DNA from 2 places in the Streptomyces sp. NPDC058955 genome. Region 1 is predicted to be linked to the other one. Evidence: riboswitches for the same ligand, from Rfam matches in the RefSeq annotation. Region 1 holds a riboswitch; the other holds the start of a gene.
The links. A riboswitch is a leader RNA that binds a small molecule or an ion and turns the genes downstream of it on or off. The one in region 1 is predicted to bind ZMP and ZTP.
Positions count from the first base shown of each region.

Region 2: linked by a shared signal. The riboswitch ahead of glyA (serine hydroxymethyltransferase) and the one ahead of ACFW1I_RS17295 (phosphoribosylaminoimidazolecarboxamide formyltransferase) in region 1 are both predicted to bind ZMP and ZTP.

Region 1 covers NZ_JBHYKM010000039.1:116-7,894, reverse strand. The annotation lists gene ACFW1I_RS17315 (ATP-binding cassette domain-containing protein) at 1-1,635, opposite strand, end outside; gene ACFW1I_RS17310 (ABC transporter ATP-binding protein) at 1,632-3,593, opposite strand; gene ACFW1I_RS17305 (transglutaminase domain-containing protein) at 4,043-4,987, shown strand; gene ACFW1I_RS17300 (class I adenylate-forming enzyme family protein) at 4,984-6,471, shown strand; ZMP/ZTP riboswitch at 6,567-6,651, shown strand; gene ACFW1I_RS17295 (phosphoribosylaminoimidazolecarboxamide formyltransferase) at 6,692-7,779, shown strand, end outside.
Region 2 covers NZ_JBHYKM010000020.1:138-7,513, forward strand. The annotation lists gene rocD (ornithine--oxo-acid transaminase) at 219-1,424, opposite strand; ZMP/ZTP riboswitch at 1,532-1,622, shown strand; gene glyA (serine hydroxymethyltransferase) at 1,688-2,977, shown strand; gene ACFW1I_RS11010 (hypothetical protein) at 3,008-3,793, opposite strand; gene ACFW1I_RS11015 (RNA polymerase sigma factor) at 3,786-4,382, opposite strand; gene trpS (tryptophan--tRNA ligase) at 4,439-5,455, shown strand; gene ACFW1I_RS11025 (2'-5' RNA ligase family protein) at 5,573-6,154, shown strand; gene ACFW1I_RS11030 (decaprenylphospho-beta-D-erythro-pentofuranosid-2-ulose 2-reductase) at 6,165-6,920, opposite strand; gene ACFW1I_RS11035 (FAD-binding oxidoreductase) at 6,942-7,376, opposite strand, start outside.

The DNA.
Region 1 (7,779 bases):
GGGTTCCGCCGTGCGGTCGAAGCCGCGGAAGAGCCGGTACTCGGCTCCCGCGTCGAGTGCCGCGGCGGGCTCGTCGAGGACCATCAGGAGCGGGTCACGGCGGATCAGGCAGCGCGCCAGGCCGAGCGACTGCCACTGACCGCCGGAGAGTTCGGCGCCGTCGCCGTAACCGCGCCCGAGGAGTCCGTCGAGCCCGCCGGGCACGGAGTCGAGGACGGCGTCGGCCCCCGCGGCGGCCAGGGCGGCCCGCACGGGAGCCTCCTCGCCGAGCGCGTCGACGGCACCGATCCCGACGCTCTCGCGGAGCAGCAGCTCCACCCGGGCGAAGTCCTGGAAGAGCGGCGCGACCCGGGCGTTCCACTCCCCCGGGGCCAGCCGGCGGAGGTCGGTGCCGTCGACGAGGATCCGCCCCTCGGTGGGCCGGTAGAGGCCGCAGAGCAGCTTGACCAGGGTGCTCTTGCCCGCGCCGTTCTCGCCGACGAGCGCGAGGGTCGCGCCGGCCGGGATCAGCAGGTCCACGCCGCTGAGCGCGGGCCGGTCGGCACCGGGGTAGCGGAACCCGACGCCCTCCAGCCGGATGCCGTGGTCCAGCCGGCGGGGGGCGGGAACGGTGGGCGTGGCGGCGGGGGCGGTGGCGCGCGGGGCGTTCGCCGGCGGGTCCTCGTCCGCACGGGACCAGGCGTGGAGCTGTTCCAGCCGGTGGGCGGTGCGGCCCGCGCCCTGGAGGAGACCGGACTGGGCCACGGCGCCGGAGACCTGCGTCGCGACCTGGACGGCGAGGGCGATGACCAGCACCACGTCGCCCAGGCCGGCCGTGCCGTCGGCGGCCCGGGCGACGACCAGCAGGACGGCGCCGCCGTAGGCGGCGGCGAAGCAGAGCTGGCCGAGGGCGCGCAGGGCGGCGGCCTTCGCCTCGGCCCGGGTCAGCACCCGGGAGGTCTCCCGCCAGGAGGCGGCGTGCTCGCGGACGACCTCCGGTCCACCGCCGAGCAGCCGCAGTTCGGTCACCGACCGGGCGGTGGTGGCCAGGCCCAGGAGGTGGTGGCCGTACCGGAGACGTTCCGCCGTCGCCTCCCGCGCGGCGTCCGTGAGCGCCTGGGCGCGCCGTCCCAGCCACACGGGGACGACGGCGGCGAGCGGGAGCAGCAGGAGGTACGGGTCGATGGAGCCGAGCAGCACCGTGGTGACCACCGCCTGCACGGCGAGGCCCAGGAAGTGGAGCAGGGCCTCCAGCGCGGCCCGGGTCCCGGCGAGTTCGTCGCGGACCAGGGTCACCGTGTCGGCGAACTCCGGCCGGTCGGCGTGGGCGAGGCCCGGCACGCCGTTCGACACCTGGGCGAGTTCCCGGTGGAGCCGGCTCTCCATCTGCTCGCCGACCTCGAAGTAGGACAGGTGGGCGAAGTGACCGAGCATCAGCTCGGCGAGGAGGAGTCCGGCGGTGGCCAGGGCGGCCGCGACCGCCGCCCCGCCGTGGCCGGCCAGTGCCTCGTCCGTCAGGCCGCGCAGGGCGAGGGCGGTGCCGGGGGTGGCGAGGTGGCCCAGCAGCAACAGGAGCACGGCGACGGCGAGTCGGCGGCCGCCGTCGCGGAGGGCGAGCCCGCCCAGCCATCGGACGGCGTGCAGGACGAGGCTCATCGGGAGGGCTCCAGGGTCGGCCGCGCGGTGCCGTCGGCGTCGGGATCGGAAGGGGTGGCAGCCGTCGCGTCGCGGGGCTCCGCGGCGGTGTCGTCGAAGCGGGCCGCCTGGAGACGGAAGAGCCGGGCGTAGGCGCCGTCCAGGGCGAGCAGTTCCTCGTGGGTCCCCCGCTCGGCGACCCGGCCGCCGTCCAGGACGACGATGTGGTCCGCCCGGCGCACGGTGGAGAAGCGGTGGGAGATGACGACGCTGGTGAGCCCCTGGGTGAGGGTCAGGAACCGGTCGAACAGCTCGGCCTCGGCGCGGACGTCGAGCTGGGCGGTGGGCTCGTCCAGGACGAGCACCCGCGCGCCCGCCTCGACCGCGTAGAAGGCCCGGGCCAGGGCGATGCGTTGCCACTGGCCGCCGGAGAGGTCCTGGCCGCCCCGGTAGCGCTGCGAGAGGACGGTGTCGAGGCCGTCCGGCAGGCCCTCGACCAGTTCCCGGGCCCCCGCCCGGTCCAGCGCCGCCTCCAGCGCGGAGGCGGGGAGTTCGGCGGCCCGGCCCGGCGCCCCCATGAGGATGTTGTACCGGGCGGTGGACTCGTACCGGATGTAGTCCTGGAGGATCACCGCGAGGCGGGCCCGCCACTCCTCGGTGTCGAGGGTGCGCAGGTCCCGGCCGTCGACCGTGATCCGGCCGGCGGTGGGCGCGTACAGGCCGGTGAGGAGTTTGATGAGGGTGGTCTTGCCGGCGCCGTTGACGCCGACGACGGCGGTGGAACGGCCGGCCGGCAGGTCCAGGTCCAGGCCGTCGAGGACGGTGCGGGACCCGTGCGGGTAGCGGAAGCCGACGCCCTCGAAGCGGACCGCGTCGACGGGCGCGGCGGCCGGAACCGGCTCGCGGGGCGGGGACTCAGACGCCGGAGCGGCGGTCCGGCCGGTGTGGCGTTCGAAATCGCGCAGGGCGTGGAACGCCTGGAGGCCGAACTGGGTCTGGGCGTCGCTCTCGGGGAAGTACACCCCGAAGCGCATCGGGATCAGGATCGTCTGGATGGCCAGGGCGAGGCCGAAGAGGCCGATCCCGCCGTCGAGGGCCCGGTCGGTCAGGGTCAGCAGGAGCACGGTCGCGCCCGCGAGCCCTGCGGCGGTGAACCAGAGGAACGGGGCGAAGAGCAGGCGCCGCCGCTCCTTCCAGAGGACGGCCAGGAAGCGGTCGCTCTCGGTGTCGTGGCGCCGGGCCAGCCAGTCGAAGGCGGAGAGGATCCGCAGCTCCTTGGCGGCCGCCGGCCCGGAGCCGAGGTTCCGCAGGTACGCCAGCTCCCTGCGGCGCGCGCCGAGACCGCGCCACATCCCGGCGAACCGCCCGAGCGAACCGCGCTGACCGAAGCGGATGACGAGCGCGGTGCCCCCGGCGACCAGGGCCGGCCAGGTCCCGACGGCGAAGGCCAGGACGACCACCGCGCCGGCGAGCTGTCCGTACCGCGCGATCAGCGCCAGGGTGCCGGCGACGGCGTCGCCGGGGGTCAGCCTGGAACTCTGGAACGCCTCGCGGGCGTCGCCGAGCAGGGCGAGGGCGTCCGGCTCCTCCAGGACCGGCAGCGCGACCCCGTCGGCCGACGCCGCCATCATCCGCCCGGCGCAGTGGAGGTCGATCCGCCGGGCGACGAGGAGTCCGGCCCACTTCTGGAAGGGGGCGAGGACCTGCTGGAGGGCGAGGGCGGCGGCGCCGAGGCCGAAGGGGCCGAGCAGCTCCGTCCAGCTGCCGCCGTCCGGGCCGAGCAGGCCGGACACGCGGGAGAGGGTCGCGGCCATGCCGATGGCGAAGCCCAGCGGCAGCAGGCCGAGGAGCAGGTTGAGGAGGGCCACCGCGGCGACCGTCGTGCGGCCTGCCGCCGGCATCAGCCCGAGGACGGGCAGCCACTGGCCGAGGCGGCGGGCAAGGAACGAACGCCGGGGCGGGGCGGTCGCGTCGGGCACGGCGGGGCCTTTCTCGCGGGTCTGCCGGATCCGCGCCGGACGGCGCGGAAAGGAGCGGAAGGGGGTACGGGAGGGGGCGCGCAGGGGTGCGGGCATCGGGCGGGGTCGCTCGCCGGGGTCCGGGGGCACCCGGCGCGGATCGCGCGCGTGGTGGGGTCACCGGTCACCGGAGGGCTCCGGACGCGGCCGGGCCGAAGGCGGCGACGGCGACGGCGACGGCGACGGCGACGACTTGGCCGGAACACATGTCTATACCAATCAAGCCGGTCTGGCGAGTCCGTTCCAGCCGCCCGCCGGGGCCCCGACTCCCTTTGTTCGAACGCTGGTTGCCGCGTCGGCGGGCAGCTGCCTACGGTTCCGGCGCCGACCGGCCGCAGCCCGTCGGGCGCGGGCCGGACATCCGGTACCGCCGGTCGGCGCGACCGCCGACAGAACCCAGGAGGTCCCCCGTGACCACCCCGGCCGAGCCCCCCTCCGAGCCCCCTTCGGAGTTCCCCACCCCGGCGCGGGTCCTCGCCCCGCTGCTCCGCATCCCCGCGTCCCGCCGGCACTTCCGGCTGCCGCTCCCCGCGCTGGAGAAGGAGTACGGGATGGGCGCCCCGCTCGTCGACGAGCTGACCGCCCTCGGGCTCCCCCGGCGGGAGACGCCCGACGGTCCGCTCTTCGACGAGAACGACGTCGCCTCCGTCTCGCTCCACCTCCGACTCCCCTCGGCCCGGCGCGCCGTGATGGCCTTCTGGCTGCGCACCCTGCGCCGGCTCACGGCGCCCGGCGACCCGCCCGTCCACCGCGTCGACGTCACCGTCGGCTGCCCGGATCCCGGTCACGACGGCGTGTGCCGCTACGAGGCCGACCTCGGCGACGGGGGAGCCGGCGGGGTCTTCGAGACCGGGCCCGGGCCCCAGCGGGTGCTGGTCTCCCTGACCCTCGGCGGCGCCGAGCGACCTCGTGAACTTCCGTCGGTCCTCAGGAAGTTGTGCGAAGAGTTCCGGGACGTCGACTACTACCTGCTGCCCGGCGACGCGGCCGCCGAGCCGGACCTCCTGCGCCGCACCGGCATGGCCGACTGCGTCCTGATCAGCCGGGCCCTGGTCGACGCGGCCCGCGCGCGGGGCATCGAGGCGCGGCTGTCCGGCGGCCTCCTCGTCGCCGTCCCCTTCTCCTCCACCCACACCTGGGCCGAGTGCCGGGTGGACGGCGTCTGGCTCCCGGTGGACCCGCTGCTGCCGAAGGCGCTCGCGTCCTGGGGCGTGCCGGGGGCGGAGCTGTGGTCACCGACGCTGTCCCCGGTGGGACTCTTCCACCGGCTCGGCGGGGCGCCCCTGCGGCCGGTGACCCACGGCGGGACGCCCTGCGGCGCCTCGCTGCGCACCCGCGAGGAGGCACCGGCGTGAAGCACCCCGAGGCCACCGGCGCGGTCCACCTGCACGACCTGCTCTCCCACCGGGCCGCCGCCACTCCGTCGGCGCCGGCCGTGACCGCCCCCGACGGGCGGCACGACTACCGGGAACTGCACCGGGCGGCCGGGGCGGTGGCCGCCCTGCTGGTCCGGCACGGAGTGCGCCCCGGCGACCGGGTCCTGCTGCACGGGCCCAACTCCCTCGCGCTCGCCGCGGCGGTCTACGGCTGCTCGCGGGCCGGCGCGGTCCTCGTGCCGCTGCACCCGGGGATCCGGCGGCCACAACTGGACCACGTCGTACGGGACTGCGCCCCGGTCCTCGCCCTCGTGGCCCCGGACCACGCCGAACTGCACCGGGGCTCCGGGGTGCCGGCCGTCCCGCTCGCCGTACCCGTGCCCGGGCCGGGCGGCCTCGGCCTCCCGGAGCCCCCGTACGACCCGGACCGGCCGGCCGCGCTCGTCTACACCTCGGGGAGCACCGGCGCGCCCAAGGCCGTGGTGTCACCGCACGCGGCGATGCTGTTCGCGGTCCGCGCCATCGCCGACCGGCTCGGCTATCGCGCCGACGACACCGTCTTCTGCCCGCTGCCGTTCTCCTTCGACTACGGGCTCTACCAGCTCTTCCTCGCCACCCTGGCGGGGGCCTCGCTGGTGCTGCCGTCGCCCGCCGAGACCGGGCCGCGCCTGCTGCGCGCCGTGTCCGGGAGCGGCACCACGGTGCTGCCGCTGATGCCGGCGATGGCCTCGGTCCTGGTGCGGCTCGCCGAGCGGGCCGGCGGGGGGCCGGAGCGGGTGCGGCTGGTGACCAGCACCGGCGCCGCCTTCCCCGAGCCGCTCGTCGACGCGCTGCTCGGGGCGCTGCCCGGCGCGGGGGTCGCCCTGATGTACGGGCTCACCGAGTGCAAGCGCGTGTCGATCCTGACGCCCGGGGAGCGGGTGGACCGACCGGGCTCGGTGGGCCGCCCGCTGGCGGGGACCGGCTGTGCGGTCGTGGACGACGAGGGGCGGGAGGTGCCGCCGGGGACGGAGGGGCAGATCGTGGTGCGCGGGCCGCACCTGATGGCCGGCTACTGGGGAGCCCCGGAGACGAGCGCCGCCCGCTTCCCGGTGCGGCCCGACGGCACCGCCGAGTTGTGGACCGGCGACTACGGGCGGCTCGACGCGGACGGCTACCTCTATGTGACGGGCCGCCGGGACGACCTGTACAAGCAGAACGGCTTCCGGGTCGGCGGCATCGAGGTCGAGCGGGCCGCGCTGGCCGTCCCGGGCGTCGCCCAGGCCGCCGTGGTCCCGCCGTCGGGGGACCGACCCGCCCGGCTCTTCCTGGTGACCGGGCTCGGGCTGCCGGAGTTCCTCGCGGGGCTCGGGGAGCGGCTGGAGCAGTACAAGGTGCCGCCGCTGGTCCGGATCGTCCCGGACCTGCCCCTGACCGCCCACGGCAAGGTGGACCGGGCGCGGCTGGCCCGGGAGGAGGGGTGAACGCCCTCGGGAGGAGTGCGGAGGTCGTCCGGACCAGAGGTGAACGGAGGTTGTTCGAACGGGCGTTGTCGGTCCTCGGCGGCCGCGGCTACGATCGCCCCGGTCGTGACTGGCGAGAGTGGAGCACCACAAGGAAGCGGCCCCTCCCCGGATCCGACGTCGACCGCCTGGGCGTCCTCCCTCCAGCCTCCCCAGCACCCCGAGGAGACCCGGCGTGGACATGCGTTACGGAATCAACCCCCAGCAGGCGGCGGCCAGGGCCGTGCCGGTGGACCCGGAGCGGGTGCCGCTCCGGCTGCTCCAGGGCCGCCCCTCGTACATCAACCTCCTGGACGCGCTGAACTCCTGGCAGTTGGTGCGGGAGGCGGCGCGGACCCTGGGCCGGCCGGCCGCCGCGTCGTTCAAGCACGTCTCCCCCGCCGGTGCGGCCCTGGCGGGTCGGGTCGACGAGGCGACCGCCCGCCTGTACGGCGTGGACGCGGCCTCCGTGGGCGAGCTGACCAGCGCCTATCTGCGGGCCCGGGACGCCGACCCGAAGTCCTCGTACGGCGACTTCGTGGCGGTCTCGCACGAGGTGGACGTGGAGCTGGCGCAGCTCCTCACCAAGGTGGTCTCGGACGGGATCGTGGCCCCCGGCTACGCCCCCGGGGTGCTGGAGATCCTGGCGAGGAAGAAGAACGGCGCCTTCCTGGTGATGGAGGCCGACCCGGCGTTCGAGCCGCCGGAGGAGGAGTCCCGGGACGTCTTCGGTCTGCGCCTCGTCCAGGAGCGCGACCGGGTCGGGCTCTCCGCGTCGGTCCTCGCCGACGTGCACGTGGGCTCCCTCTCCGAGGAGACGCGCTCCGACCTGCTGCTCGGCCTGGCCGTGCTGCGCTACACCCAGTCCAACTCGGTCTGCTACGTGCGGGAGGGGCAGACACTGGGGATCGGGGCGGGCCAGCAGTCCCGGGTGGACTGCACCCGGCTCGCCGGAGGCAAGGTGGACACCTGGTGGCTGCGCCGCCACCCGCTGGCGCAGGCGCTGGAGTTCCGTCCGGGCGTCCGCCGCCAGGACCGGGTGAACTGGCAGGTCCGTTTCGTCGAGGGCGACCTGACCGACGACGAGCGCGCCCGCTTCCGCGAGGCGGTCGAGGCGGAGCCCGGCACGCTGGACGCGGCCGAGCGGGCGGCCTGGCTCGCGAAGCTCACCGGGGTGTCCTTCGTGTCGGACGGATCGCTGCCGTTCCGGGACAACGTCGACCACGCCCGCCGGCACGGGGTGACGAGCATCGCCGAGCCGGGCGGTTCGATCCGCTCCGGCGACGTCGA
Region 2 (7,376 bases), on a different contig from region 1:
CACAACGGCAGCGGCGGCGCCCGCAGCGCCTCCGCCGGGCCTGGGGGTGGGCACCGCCCCAGCGGAACGATTGCCCACAACGGAGCGGCGCGGCCGCCCGCAGCGCCCCGGCCGGGCCTGGGGGTGGGCACCGCCCCGGCGGAACGATTGCCCACAACGGAGCGGCAGCCGCGGCACCGCCCCCCCGGCCCACAACGGCGCGGCGGCGGCACGGCGCGTCAGGTCGTGAGGACCGTGCGGAGTTGGTCCAGGCCCCAGTCGAGGTCCTCCTTGGAGATGACCAGCGGCGGCGCGATGCGGATCGTCGAGCCGTGCGTGTCCTTCACCAGCACGCCCCGGTCCATCAGCCGCTCCGAGATCTGCCGCCCCGTGCCGCGCGACGGCACGATGTCGACGCCCGCCCACAGCCCCCGGCCCCGCACCGCCTCGACCGCGCCGCCGCCCACGAGCAGCCCCAGTTCCGCGTGCAGGTGCTCGCCCAGCTCCGCCGCCCGCTGCTGGTACTCGCCGGTCCGCAGCATCGCGATCACCTCCAGCGCCACCGCGCAGGCCAGCGGATTGCCGCCGAAGGTCGAACCGTGCTCGCCCGGCCGGAACACCCCCAGCACGTCGTCGTCCGCGACCACCGCCGACACCGGCACCACCCCGCCGCCCAGCGCCTTGCCGAGGATGTACACGTCCGGGACGACGTCCTCGTGCTCGCAGGCGAAGGTCCGGCCGGTCCGGCCGAGACCCGACTGGATCTCGTCGGCCATGAAGAGCACGTTCCGCCGGGCCGTCAGCTCCCGCACCCCGCGCAGATAGCCGGCCGGCGGGACCAGCACGCCCGCCTCGCCCTGGATCGGCTCCAGCAGCACCGCCACCGTGTTCTCGGTGACGGCCGCCTCCAGGGCCGTCAGATCGCCGTACGGCACGATCTCGAAGCCCGGCGTGTACGGGCCGAAGTGGTCCCGGGCGTCGTGGTCGGTCGAGAACGACACGATCGTCGTCGTCCGCCCGTGGAAGTTGTTCGCCGCCACCACGATCTTCGCGTGCCCGTCCGGCACGCCCTTCACCTCGTAACCCCACTTCCGGGCCGTCTTCACGGCCGTCTCGACCGCCTCCGCCCCGGTGTTCATCGGCAGCACCCGCTCCTTGCCGCACAGCTCCGCCAGCCGCGTGCAGAACTCGGCGAAGCGGTCGTGGTGGAACGCCCGCGAGGTGAGCGTCACCCGGTCCAGCTGGGCCTTCGCCGCCTCGATCAGCCGGCGGTTGCCGTGCCCGAAGTTCAGCGCCGAATAGCCGGCGAGCATGTCCAGGAAACGACGCCCCTCGACGTCCGTCATCCAGGCCCCCTCCGCGGAGGCGACGACGACGGGCAGGGGGTGGTAGTTGTGGGCGCTGTGCGCGTCCGAGGCAGCGATCTCGTCTTGCGTTCTCGACACGGGATCTCCGATCGTCCTGCGGCCGGGGCTGGGTGTGCCCCCTTTCTTATCGTCGCTCGCATCCCGGACGAAGAAACCTCCGACGACGGCGCGCCCGCTAGTCTGTGAACACGCGCGGCGACTGGCGTACGGGGAACCGACCCCGGGGGAGCCGCGCGCGCTCCACCACACGAGGTGCCGCTCGCCTGGGCATCACGGGAACCGCCCCGCGTCCCGTGCGAACACCTCGCCCGGGACGTCCCGACGTACTCCCGGAGGAACACGTGACCACGCCCCAGCAGACCGCCGGCCACCCCGCGCTCACCGCGGCCGACCCCGAGCTCGCCGCTCTCGTCGGCGCCGAGGAACGGCTCCAGGCCGACACCCTCCGCCTCATCCCGAGCGAGAACTACGTCTCCGCCGCCGTCCTCGAAGCCTCCGGCACCGTCCTCCAGAACAAGTACAGCGAGGGCTACCCCGGCCGCCGCTACTACGAGGGCCAGCAGGTCATCGACCAGGTCGAGACCCTCGCCGTCGAGCGCGCCAAGGCCCTGTTCGGCGTCGACCACGCCAACGTCCAGCCCTACTCCGGCTCCCCGGCCAACCTCGCCGTCTACCTCGCCTTCGCGAAGCCCGGCGACACCGTGATGGGCATGGCCCTGCCCATGGGCGGCCACCTCACCCACGGCTGGGGCGTCTCCGCCACCGGCTCCTGGTTCCGCGGCGTCCAGTACGGCGTCCGCCAGGCTGCAACATCTGAGGGGGGTCTCATCGACTACGACCAGGTCCGCGACCTCGCCCTCGCCGAACGGCCCAAGATCCTCTTCTGCGGCGGCACCGCCCTGCCCCGCACCATCGACTTCGCCGCCTTCGGCGAGATCGCCCGCGAGGCCGGCGCCGTCCTCGTCGCCGACATCGCGCACATCGCCGGCCTGATCGCCGGCGGCGCCCACCCCTCCCCGGTCGGCCACGTCGACGTGATCTCCACGACCACCCACAAGACCCTCCGCGGCCCGCGCGGCGCCATGCTGATGTCCACCGAGGAGCACGCCAAGGCCCTCGACAAGGCCGTCTTCCCCGGCCTCCAGGGCGGCCCGCACAACCAGACCACCGCCGCCATCGCCGTCGCGCTGCGCGAGGCGTCCCAGCCCTCCTTCCGCGACTACGCCCACGCCGTCGTCGCCAACGCCAAGGCCCTCGCCGAAGCCCTCCTCGCCCGCGGCTTCGACCTGGTCTCCGGCGGCACCGACAACCACCTGATCCTGATGGACCTCACCCCCAAGCAGGTCCCCGGCAAGATCGCCGCCAAGGCCCTCGACCGGGCCGGCATCGTCACCAACTACAACACCGTCCCCTACGACCCGCGGAAGCCCTTCGACCCCTCCGGCCTCCGCATCGGCACCCCCTCCCTCACCTCCCGCGGCCTCACCCCGGCCCACATGGACCAGGTCGCCGACTGGATCGACCGCGCCGTCACCGCGGCCGCCACCGAGGACGAGTCCACCCTCGCCAAGATCCGCACCGAGGTCGCCGACCTCATGGCCGCCCACCCGGCCCCCGGCCTCCCCGCCTAGGACCGGCCCCGGACCGCACCCGGGCACCGCCTACCGGACGGAGGCCGCGACCCGCAGCGCCTCCGTCCGGTCCCGTACGCCCTCTAGCCGGAGGGTCAGACCGGACGACGGCCGCACCCACACCAGCGTCGGCCCCGCCGCCCTCACCTCATGGCTCCACCGGCCGTCGGCCGAGGCGAGCGGGAAGGTCAGCCGGTGCGGCTCGGCGAACCAGTACGCCGCCGTCCCGTCCGCGAGCACCACCGGCTCCGGCTGCACCCGTATCGCCTTCACGAAGCCGGGGTCCAGTGCGCCCGGGAACTCGTCCAGCCGCACCACCGCCCCCTCCGCCGTCCGCCAGCAGACGCCGAGCACCGCCCTCGGCGCCCGCCCGGTCACCGCCGTGACCGCCCCGGCCACGCCCTCCGGCAGCAGCGGCGCGAACCCCGCCCGCCGGGCCGCCTCGGCCGCCGGCACCGGATCCGGACACCCCGGCACCTCCGCCGGAGCCACCGGCGGCGCCCCCGGCACGTACTCCACCGCGACCCCGCCCACGCCCAGCCACTCCACCACCGCCGCCCGCACCGGCGGCGTCAGCACCGCCACCACCAGCACCCCGGACAGCGCCGCGAGCAGCGCCCGCCACCGCCGCCGCAGCCACCCCCACCGCTCCCGCTCCGCCTCCGCCACGGCCACCGGCACGGGCACCCGCTCGGCGAGGAGCTGGGCCAGCACCCGCTCGGCCATCGACTCCCCGTCCACGTCCGGCACCCGCAGCGACCGCCCGAGCTCCCGCAGCTCCTCCGGCAGCCCCCCGGCACCCTCGTCCTCACGCACGCCCCTCACCTCCCTCCGCCGTCCCCATCGCCGACCCCAGCCTCTTCAGCGCCCGGCTCAGCCGCGACTTCACCGTCCCCCGCGGCCACCCCAGCGCCTCCGCGGTCTCCGCCTCGTCCAGCTCCAGCAGATAGCGGTGCACCACCACCCGCCGGTGCTCCTCCGGCAGCCCGTCCAGCGCCGCGAGCAGCCGCCGGCGCCGCTCGCCGTCCACCGCCGCCACCGCCGGGTCCGCCGACTCCGGTATCAGCGGCTCGCCCGCGAGCAGCTCCGCCTCCCGCCCCGCCACCGCCCGCTGCCGGCCCGCCGAACGCAGTGTGTTCCTCGTCTCATTGGCCACGATGCTCAGCAGCCACGGCCGGAAGGACGCCCCCTCCCGGAAACTCCCCAGCGAGCGGTACGCCTTGAAGAACGCCGCCTGCACCACGTCCTCGGCCTCCGCGCCCGCCCCGCACGCCACCGCCGCCCGCAGCGCCACCGCCGTGTACGCGCGGACCAGCTCCGCGTACGCCTCCGGCTCTCCGGCGCGCACCCGGGCGATCACGGCGCTCTCGTCGACGACGGCCGAGCCCCCCTCCCGTGTCCTCACACTCTTGGTACACCGGAAGTCCGGGATCGGTTCCCGCACCTGAGAGAATGATGTGCATGGCCTCTGATGCACGTCCCCGCGCGCTCTCCGGAATCCAGCCCACCGCGGGCTCGTTCCACCTCGGCAACTACCTCGGTGCGATCCGGCAGTACGTCGCGCTGCAGGAGACCCACGACGCCTTCTACATGGTCGTCGACCTGCACGCCATCACGGTCCCCCAGGACCCGGCCGAGCTCCGTGCCAACACCCGCTTCGCGGCCGCCCAGCTCCTCGCCGCCGGCCTCGACCCGGAGCGCTGCACCCTCTTCGTCCAGAGCCACGTCCCCGAGCACGCGCAGCTCGGCTGGGTCATGAACTGCCTCACCGGCTTCGGCGAGGCGTCCCGCATGACCCAGTTCAAGGACAAGTCCGCCAAGCAGGGCGCCGACCGCGCCACGGTCGGCCTCTTCACCTACCCGATCCTCCAGGTCGCGGACATCCTCCTCTACCAGGCCACGCACGTGCCGGTCGGCGAGGACCAGCGCCAGCACATCGAGCTGACCCGCGACCTCGCGGAGCGCTTCAACGGCCGCTTCGGCGACACCTTCACCGTCCCGGCGCCGTACATCGTCAAGGAGACCGGGAAGATCTACGACCTCCAGGACCCGACGATCAAGATGAGCAAGTCGGCGTCCACGCCGAAGGGCCTGATCAACCTCCTGGACGACCCGAAGGTCACCGCCAAGAAGGTCAAGAGCGCCGTCACCGACACCGACACGGTGATCCGCTTCGACCCGGAGAACAAGCCCGGCGTCTCCAACCTCCTCGTGATCATGTCCACCCTCACGGACACCGGCATCGCGGACCTGGAGAAGAGCTACGAGGGCAAGATGTACGGCGCCCTCAAGACCGACCTCGCCGAGGTCATGGTGGACTTCGTCACTCCCTTCCGGACCCGCACCCAGGAATACCTGGACGACCCGGAGACGCTGGACTCGATCCTGGCCAAGGGCGCGGAGAAGGCCCGCGCGGTCGCCGCCGAGACGCTGGCGCAGACGTACGAGAAGATCGGCTTCCTGCCCGCGAAGCACTGAGCCGGAGAGCCGGACCACACGAGGTCCGAGGACCCTGGCCATGAGGGTGGTGCAGGCCGCACACTGGCGGCTGCACCACCACACACCGACCCGACCCGGACGACGGAGGAGAACGACGTGGGGACCGTAACGCTCGGCGTTTCGATCGCGGTCCCGGAGCCTCACGGCAGCCTGCTCCAGGAGCGGCGCGCGGGCTTCGGGGATCCCGCCGCGCACGCCATCCCCACCCACGTCACCCTCGTCCCGCCCACCGAGGTCGACCAGGACCGGCTGCCGGAGATCGAGGCGCACCTCGCCGACGTCGCCGCCGACTGTCTCCCCTTCGCGATCCGGCTGAGCGGCACCGGCACCTTCCGCCCGCTCTCCCCGGTGGTCTTCGTCACCCTCGCCGAGGGCACGGCCGGCTGCGACCGGCTGCAGGCCCGCCTCCGCGAGGAGGCCGGCCCGCTCGTCCGCGAGCTCCAGTTCCCCTACCACCCGCACGTCACGGTCGCCCACGGCATCGCCGAGGAGGCCATGGACCGGGCCTACGAGGAACTGGCCGGCTACGAGGCCGCCTGGACCTGCGCCTCCTTCGCCCTCTACGAGCAGGGCGCGGACGGCGTGTGGCGGAAGCTGTACGACTACGAGTTCGGCGGCGGCCGCCCCGTCCCGGCCGTCCCCTCCCAGGGCGGCAGCCCGGTCCGCTCGACCTCCTGAGGCCGTACGGTCACACCGGCAGCCGCCGGTGCAGCGGCCGCGGCACGTGCCGCAGTGCCGACGCCACCAGCCGCAGCGGCCCCGGCACCCACACCGTCTCCGAGCGGCGCCGCAGCCCCAGCTCGATCGCGCCCGCCACCGCCTCCGGGGTGGTCGCCAGCGGGGCCTCCCGCCGCCCCGCCGTCCGCTCCGAGCGCACGAAACCGGGCCGCACCACCATCACGTGCACCCCCGTCCCGTGCAGCGCGTCGCCCAGCCCCTGCGCGAAGACGTCGAGCCCCGCCTTCGACGAGCCGTAGATGAAGTCGGCCCGGCGCCCCCGCTCGCCCGCCACCGACGACAGCACCACCAGCGAACCGTGCCCCTGCGCCTGGAGCGCGCCCGCGCACACCAGCGCCGCCGAGACGGCTCCCGTGTAGTTGGTCTGCGCGACCCGCACCGCCGCGGCCGGATCGGACTCGTCGCGCGCCTGGTCGCCGAGGACCCCGAAGGCCAGCAGCACCAGGTCGACGTCGCCCTCGGCGAAGACCCGCCCGAGCCGCTCCGCGTGGACGTCCGTGTCCAGGGCGTCGAAGGGCACGACGTGCACCTCCGCGCCCAGCGCGCGCAGCGACCCGGCGGCCGCCGCCAGCTCGGGGGAGGGGCGGCCGGCCAGCCAGACCGTACGGGTGCGGCGGGCGATCAGCCGGCGCGCGGTGGCCAGCCCGATGGCGGACGTGCCGCCGAGCAGCAGCAGGGACTGGGGGGCACCGAAGGCGTCCTTCACGACGCATCACTCCTGAACGGTTCAGAGGCCGAGACGGCGGGAGAGGTCCGAGCGGAACGCGGACCCGGGGTCGAGGGAGGCCCGCAGCTCCTGGAAGGCGGCGAGGCGCGGGTACATGACGGGGAGCAGCGCGGGCCGCAGCCGGGCGTCCTCGGCGAGGCAGACCCGCCCGCCGGCCGCCGCCACCCGCTCGTCGAGGACGTCGAGGAAGCGCCCGAGCCCGCGCGCCCCGGCGGGCACGTCGACGGTCAGGCACCAGCCGTGCACCGGGAACGCCAGCGGGCCCGCCCCGTCCGCGTGCACCCGCTCCACGCGCGCGTGCCGGGCGCCGCGGACGGGGGAGCGCCGGTCGGCCAGCAGCGCCAGGATCCCGCGCAGCGCCTCCTCGCGCCCCTCCGGCACGGCGCACCGGTACCGCACGAACGCGCCCCCGGAGCCGTACGCCGGGACCACGCG